DNA from 2 places in the Hydrogenophaga defluvii genome. Region 1 is predicted to be linked to the other one. Evidence: riboswitches for the same ligand, from Rfam matches in the RefSeq annotation. Region 1 holds a riboswitch; the other holds the start of a gene.

Region 1 (3,585 bases):
AGAATCCCAAGCCCCAGTAACAACGCGCCAGGCACGGTGAACCAGAGGCTGTGCCAACTCAATGCGAAATACCAGATCGAGGCGCCCAGGCCCATGCAGATGACCGAGTGGAGGGCGCTGGCCGCAATCACGAGGCGAAGGAAGGAAATTGCGCCAACCAGCGCCAGCACCATTCCCACTGCCAACACGGCCGTACCGCCATAAAAGACAGCCAGTCGCCATGACTCACTGGGGATGAGTGCCGACAAAACTTTGCAGACCAGACCGGCAATCAAAATCTTGCCCCACATCCTGACCAGTCGGGATTCTGACCAGGGCGCCTCTGAGGCGGGAAAGAACTTGCGGAATTTCATTGCTTGGCGCTCCCTTGTGTAGAGCGTGTGGCGTTGGACGTCTCAAGGTAGGCCATGAGCGTCGCGGCACTGAGGCCGATCATTGCGATGAGCCCACACACGGCGCAGGCCATGAGTGCACCACGGCGAAGCGTGTTTCCAACGGAGGCGGTGGGGGCTGCAGCAGGGGCCCTCTGGCCCATGTGTTGTCTGCTTGTGTGGATCTGTTCCAGCTCGGCGGCGATGGCCTGGCAGTCGGCAACATACGCGGCGAGGTCGTTTATCTCGAAGCCGTCCTCGTGCATCGCTTTGTTGCGCAATGTCGCGACATAGCGGATGCGCTTGACCAGTCGATCAGGAAGGGCAGGGGTGACGCTCGCGGTTTTCTCATAGAGGCCGCGCCCTGTCGCACCAAATCTTGCGCCAAGAATCGTTTCAATGTTCTTGGCGGAGGCAACAACGTCTTTGATCGTGAAGGCGGTCATGTCAGGATGGCGCGGCTACGCGCTGAGAAAGCCCCAGCGGTTCGCGCCGGGGCGGGGTCGGCATCAGGTTTCAGGGGAGTAGTAGAGGGTGGTTCCGCACTGGGTGCAGAAGTGCGCGCGTGTATACGTGTGCTCCCGCAAGGAACGCACGTTGATGCGCCGACCGCCACAGGAGTGGCATGAAACCCCGTTGCCGTGCACGTGAGTCGGGTGAGTTGCCTTGTACCAGTCGTAGCTCATTTGCTTGTACTTGGCCATGGTCGCCTGGAATTCCTTGGCCCTGGAAAAGCTGGAAATCAACATTCCAATCAGCACCACAAACCAAACCACGCCGAAAGCTGTGAAGGCGTGCATCTGCGTCAGCAGACCAAAAATGGAAATAACTGGGCCCAGGGCGAGGCAGAACAGGTACAGGGCGATGTAGATGATTCTTTTCATAGACACGTGAATGTTGATGTGAGCGGTTTTCTGATGCGGTTGGTCTCAGCGCTATTCACCATGAGGTTTGTTGGGAGTTCGCCCGCACACCACCTGCCATGCCTTCCATGTGACGTACACCGTCAGGAAGAGCGCCAGACCCAGCCACATGAGCACAGCAGCGGCGACATACATGTACGCCACCAGGTCAGCGCTTGACATGCAGGTTTCGCCAAGGGTGCAGCCCGCTGCCTTGGCAAGGTCCACCCCCCGCGCAAACAGCAGGAAGGGCAGGATCAGCAGGGCAGGCCAGAGTGCGTAGCGCAGCACCCGCAGTGCCCCACGCATGGAGCGACTCATGGCGCCTTCTTCGGTGTGATCGGGGTGTAGATGCAGGTCACAGCCCCTTTGGTGATCGTGACCGCGAAACGCATGTCGCAGTTGACGGCCGCAAAAATCACCGGCAGTTGCTCGTTCCCCCAAGAGTCGGGCAGGAAGACCACTTTTTCACCCGGTTTGCAGGCCTGCGCCACCACGTCATGCTGCCAGGCCTTGACCTCGCAGAGGTTGGTTTGGTCGATGGTGGGTTGCGCTGGCGCTGCAGCGGCCTGCGCAGCCTGTTGGAGGTTGCAACCAGCCAGGGTGGCGCAGACTGCCAGGAGAAGGGTGGAGACGCCGATGTGGAGCGCTTTTGTCATGGAATCGGTCCGTGAGTGTGGTGCACAAGGTGGGATGACCCACTGGCACATGACACGGGGAGAGACGCAACGACTCCAATCTGACCGGTGGAGGTCAGGCAACCCAGCTACCCGGTCAAGCGCGTGCGCTTGTCTGAGGGTCTGTGGCTTTGCGTCCCTGCCTTTCGGTCAGGTATGCCAATGTTTCAACTCTAGTATATGTGAAAGCCTTCCCTTGCTTTGGTTTGGTGGCGTTTTATCGAAAAACAAAGGAAAACTATTGCTCTTGTTGGCTGGACAACTACAATGACAAAGATTCTTTTCTTCGGGAAACACCAGTTTACTTACCATGCGCTCCCTTGCTGAGTTCGCCTCTGCTCTGAACGATGCCAAGAAAACCCGCAAGCTGACCGCCAACGCGTTGGCGCAGCGCACGGGGCTTACCTCTCAGGCGGTTCGCCAGATCCTGTCTGGGGAAAGTGCGCCCAGGCTCACCAACGCGATGGCGCTTGCCTCCGAGTTGGGGCTTGAGCTTGTGCTGCTGCCCAAGGACGCCGCCCAGTCGCTGGCAGCGCCCCCACAGGCGCAGCGGACCGTGGTCTCCGATGTGGAGCGCATGGTCCTCGGTGGCAAGACGGGCTGGGCGCCGAACGACGCATGACGCCACGACTTCACCCCATCACCGGCAAGAACGCCTATTGCGGCCCAACGGCCATGGCGACGGTGCTGGGCATCAGCACGGACCATGCTGCGCGGATCATCCGTGTCTTCAGCGGCCATCGCAGTATCAAGGGTGTCAGCGAACGGCACCTGTTGGACGCCTTCAAACGCGCTGGGTGCGGCCTGAGGTACCGTGACTTCAGGGTCGAGGGGCAGGGGCTTGTGAGTGCTGCGCAGTGGATGCGGCGCCATGCCGATCTGTTCGCCGACAGGCACGTCATCATTGTGTTTGGTCGGCACTACGGCACGCTGCTGGGCGACAGGTACCAGTGTTCTCTGAGCCAGCGCGTGGTCCCCCTCGAAGATCTGCCGCACCCTCATGAAGTGGTGGAGGCGTGTTTTGTGGTGGACGAGCTGCCGCAGCAGGCCCCCGTCGATACCGTGGCGCAGAGACCCGGCGCAACGCCCAGGCCCTGGCCAAGGCAAAAGCCCTCGCGCGCAAGCACGGCATCGTCATCGAGACAGTGGAGGGGGGTGGCTGGTACGAGGTCTTCTGCCCCGATCTGCAGGACGATGACCCGTTTGAAGGGCGGCCGAGCCCAGAATCAGGCCAGGAAGTGCTTTCCCTGGTCGAGGACTACGTGGACTGCCTGCAGAACGGCTACCTTGAGGCCGTGACGGACCCGCGACTGTTCTTTCCCTCCACACTCCACCAACACAACGGAAATTGCTTCAATGCCCAACTCTGATCGCCCAGCCCTTGTCACCGCGCGCGCCGCGCGTGCGTTGCATCGCCACACCCTGCTGCAGGCCCAGCGAATGAACGTGGTGTGCATTCTTGGAGGGGCCATTGCTGGCCTGTTGATTCTGGGCATTGTTCGCCCGGAGCTGCTGGCCTTCACGGATGGGATCAATGAAATTCACATGATCATCGTGGTCGCGGCGATCCTGTGCGTTGGTGTTTGGATGACGCCATTTCGTGACCCGCGCTTTTTGAGTGAAGAGAAGCTCCAA
Region 2 (3,585 bases), on a different contig from region 1:
GTGATGCTCAATCCGAGCACTGCTGACAGCTCTCAGGATGACCCCACGGTACGCCGCTGCATCCGCTTTGCACAGGACCATCACTACGATGGCATCGAGGTTGTCAATCTGTTTGCATTCAGGGCTACGAACCCACTCGATTTGAAGGCTGCAGGCTACCCTGTTGGGCCCGACAACGACAGGCACATCCACGACGCCATGCAGGGCGCTGGAGCGGTCTGTGTTGCTTGGGGGGACCGTGCACGGAGGATTGATCGCGCAGGTGAGGTGCTGCAGATGATCAGTGCCGCAGGGCGGGTCATCAACTGCCTGGCCCAGACTAAGCATGGTTTACCGGGTCACCCGCTTATGCTGTCGGCATCGTGCCGCCTGATGCCCTATGAAGCCCCCACGAGCAACGCCTGAAGTTGATTCTTCAATGGTGCTTTTTTGCAGTTCCTTTCAGGAGATCGAGTGCAGAATTTGACGATGAAGCAATTCAATCGGTGGCAACGCATTGCCGTTTTGGCGTCTCTTTCGTGGTTCGGGCTTTGCACTTACTACTTGTGGCAAGACTTTCCAACTCAAGGATCTATAGACGTCAGGCTGTCTGCAAATCAGGCCGAAGAGTTTGAGGGCGCGCGACGCGAACTGGATGATGCAAAGCGACAGTGTGAAATCCAGTCTGGTGGGAATGTTGGTCAGGACATACTTGCGGGGTGCAGCAAACAGGCAGTTGAGAAATACCGCGCCCAAAGGGACCTGATCAGAGAGCACTACAGCAGCCTTTCTGAGCAGGATTCTCAGGAGTTGCCGAAGAGGCAGCTCCTGGTCCTTTTGCACTTGCTTGCGATTGGGGTAGTGGTCCCGATGGCGGTGTACAGCGCAATTGCCTGGGTTGCGCGTGCACCGAAGGGGTGATCAACGTGCGCACTGGGGCCTCTGGGCCCGTCTTCAGTTGAGCAGGCTTGGCGCTTGCTCGGTGTTGATGATTTCGGCGGCTACGTTCAGCGCATTGATGGCGGTTTGGGAGCCGAGGTTGGCTTGAGTGCTTGCCGTGATGACGGTCAGCACCTCAGCCCATGGGCAATTCCCCTGGTAGTCCAGGGCCTGGCGAGTTCGATGCCATCAGGAGGCGTGCCTGAGGCTTGAGTACCCTGTCACGGTCCAGTTCGCAATTCAGTTTTGGGGCTTACTGATTGGTTGATGCTTTGATCGAATCGACAGAGCGCAGCAATTTTTGAACGCTGAGGTACTGCGCCCTGCGTTGCGCTTCCTTTTGCTCTGGGGTCAACGGCATGGCGTCGATCTGCTGGTCGATTTGTACCTTGATTTCGGCAGGAATGTCGGGCAGGGGCTGGCCTTGTGCGCTTGCCTGCGCGGGCACTGCAGATGGCGTGGCCGCAGCCGCCGAAACAACAGGCGCCGCAGGCGGGGTCTTCATGGTGTCGTGGTTCTTGAACATGACCAGAATGTCGTGTGCACCAATGCGTTCGGCCACAGCCAGTGCACTCACGCCGCTGGCATCTGCGGTGCTCGGATCAACCCCGCCGCCCGCAAGGAAGAGGCCTACCGCCACATCATCTTTTCGGGAGACAGCCTGGTGAAACTGTTCCGCCGAGTGGTACGGCAGCCCCATGGCGTTGAGGTCTTTGCGGGCGTTGACTTTTGCCTGGACGGAGCCTGCGGGAGCCTGGGCCACCAGCGCCACCTGAGTGGCAGGGACTGCGGTGGCCACCGCAGTCATCGCGGCAGCAGCAGGAGACACTTCGGCGGGCAGTATCTTGGCCACCGCCTCCATGTCGGGTTCCTCAACAGGCTTGCCGGGAATGGATATGCGTTGGATGAGCGCGCCGGGGTAGACCTTCTTGATTTCGTCAATGCTCCACTTCAGTTCCTTGGCGATGCGGTCTTCGTCTTTGCCCTGAATGGCGGTCGTGATCCCCTTGAATAGCCCAGCGGTCAGGGACTGGGAGCGCACGATGCGATTGAAGACCACATAGGCCTTCACGCCTGCCTTGAAGTTGTAGAGGCACACCTGCGTGCCTTCTGCCACCTGAATGAAGGCGTTGGCTGTCGCGGCGGGGCGCTTGCGCAATTCGGCAAAGCCCCCATCGCACACATACGCTCTTGCGGGTGTGCCCAGGACTTCAACTTGCATGGTCGAAGGCTGGCCGGGGCGCGCGGGTGTGGTGTTGGCGATGGGTCGGTAGCTCAGGGTCGCGGGTATCCCGAACTGAGAGATTGCCTTGCGAACACCTTCCCCGGCATCGTTGGGCGTGATGTTGGGCAGGATGATTTCGGCTATGCCCGTGGTGAGGTCCGTCTGGTTTGTGATATCGCCCGTAGAGCCAGCGGCATTGGCGGTCGAGGCCGCGAGGAACAAGGGCAAGGCAGCAAGCTTCAGGCTGCGTTTGAGTTTCTGCATGGGTTGGCGCTTTCCGCTCTTTGGTTGAAACCATTCGGCAAGGTGCCTCTGCGCTCGATGCGAGAGAGCAGGGGGGCTTCTGGCCTGTATTCACACCGGAATAGACGCGCAATCAGGAGGTCGATTTGGAGTCGTAGAGCGCAACAGGCCCACAACTCGCAACAGCAGCGCATTTGCCAGACCGTGGTGTCCGTTTCGCGCCGTGTGCAGCCCCGCTATCGTGATTCCTGGTCAGAGGAATGGTAGACCGGAGGCTTTGCGACCCCGCCTTTCGCGCGGGTATGCCGATGATTTGATGGCCATTTTATCAGGCATTTCACCTCCAAATTACGATTTGGATTACATGATGTTCCACGATTTCCAAATACTCGCGCGCCGGATACGTGGTTCGAATTCCAGAGTGCTTCGCACTGACAAAAGAGGGGCGTTTTCCCTTGAATTCCTGTTCTGAGGCCCGCATTCCGTCCCCGGCGCCTGCTGGATACACTGGCATACGGCCCACCGGCAGGTGATTGCCCGTTGCTCGTTTGGAGTGTCTATGGCTGACAAAGAGATTTCGCGTTCAGTTCTCAATGAAATCCAATCACGCCGCCTCAAAGAGGCCAGACAGATTGACCCTACGCATGGCCTTCAGGCGTTGGCCGAATACGCGCCCGTTTCTCTGGGGACAATTGAGCATTTGCTGGATCTTGGGAACACGCCGCAGGAGCTGGTGACCTCTTTCTGCACCGCCACGCTCTGGAAATGCCGGGACAGCACCGGCAAAACCGCCAGGGAGGCATTCGAGCGCGCAGAGGCCGTGCGCGCCGAGGGGCGCCAGCGGATGCAACGGGATTTGTCTCAGGCCGCTGCCACCGGGCTTCCGGTCCTCATCGGCACCCCACGACAGATCGACTGGGCGACTTCATTGCGCACTGCCCATCTCAAGCACTTCCCCGACTCGGAGCACAAGAAGCAGAAGAAAGCCGCCTGGTGGATCGACCACCGGCACGAGCTTTGAGCAGGGTGATCTTCGGGGCAACAAAGCGCACCAAGCCCCAATTCCAACCCCGATTCGACGTCCGCAGGGCCCAGCAGCCCCTTACACTGTACGGATGTAAGGGGTATCCACTTAGCTCCAGTCAGTGCAAAATAACTGGATGGATATCCATACTTTAGCGCCAGCACCCGGAAAAGAC

What was found. Region 1 has a riboswitch for cyclic di-GMP ahead of ACFQU0_RS17980 (hypothetical protein). Riboswitches for the same ligand answer to the same signal wherever they lie in the genome.
Region 2: it holds a riboswitch for cyclic di-GMP, as region 1 does, so the genes downstream of both, ACFQU0_RS11555 (hypothetical protein) here and ACFQU0_RS17980 (hypothetical protein) in region 1, are expected to answer to the same signal.

The regions. Positions count from the first base shown of each region.
Region 1 covers NZ_JBHTBZ010000062.1:23,541-27,125, forward strand. The annotation lists gene ACFQU0_RS17960 (hypothetical protein) at 1-353, opposite strand, end outside; gene ACFQU0_RS17965 (hypothetical protein) at 350-817, opposite strand; gene ACFQU0_RS17970 (hypothetical protein) at 881-1,255, opposite strand; gene ACFQU0_RS17975 (hypothetical protein) at 1,307-1,594, opposite strand; gene ACFQU0_RS17980 (hypothetical protein) at 1,591-1,932, opposite strand; cyclic di-GMP riboswitch class I at 2,027-2,121, opposite strand; gene ACFQU0_RS17985 (helix-turn-helix domain-containing protein) at 2,261-2,572, shown strand; gene ACFQU0_RS17990 (hypothetical protein) at 3,307-3,585, shown strand, end outside.
Region 2 covers NZ_JBHTBZ010000027.1:16,142-19,726, forward strand. The annotation lists gene ACFQU0_RS11545 (DUF1643 domain-containing protein) at 1-405, shown strand, start outside; gene ACFQU0_RS11550 (hypothetical protein) at 454-900, shown strand; gene ACFQU0_RS11555 (hypothetical protein) at 1,172-2,407, opposite strand; cyclic di-GMP riboswitch class I at 2,610-2,703, opposite strand; gene ACFQU0_RS11560 (hypothetical protein) at 2,946-3,407, shown strand.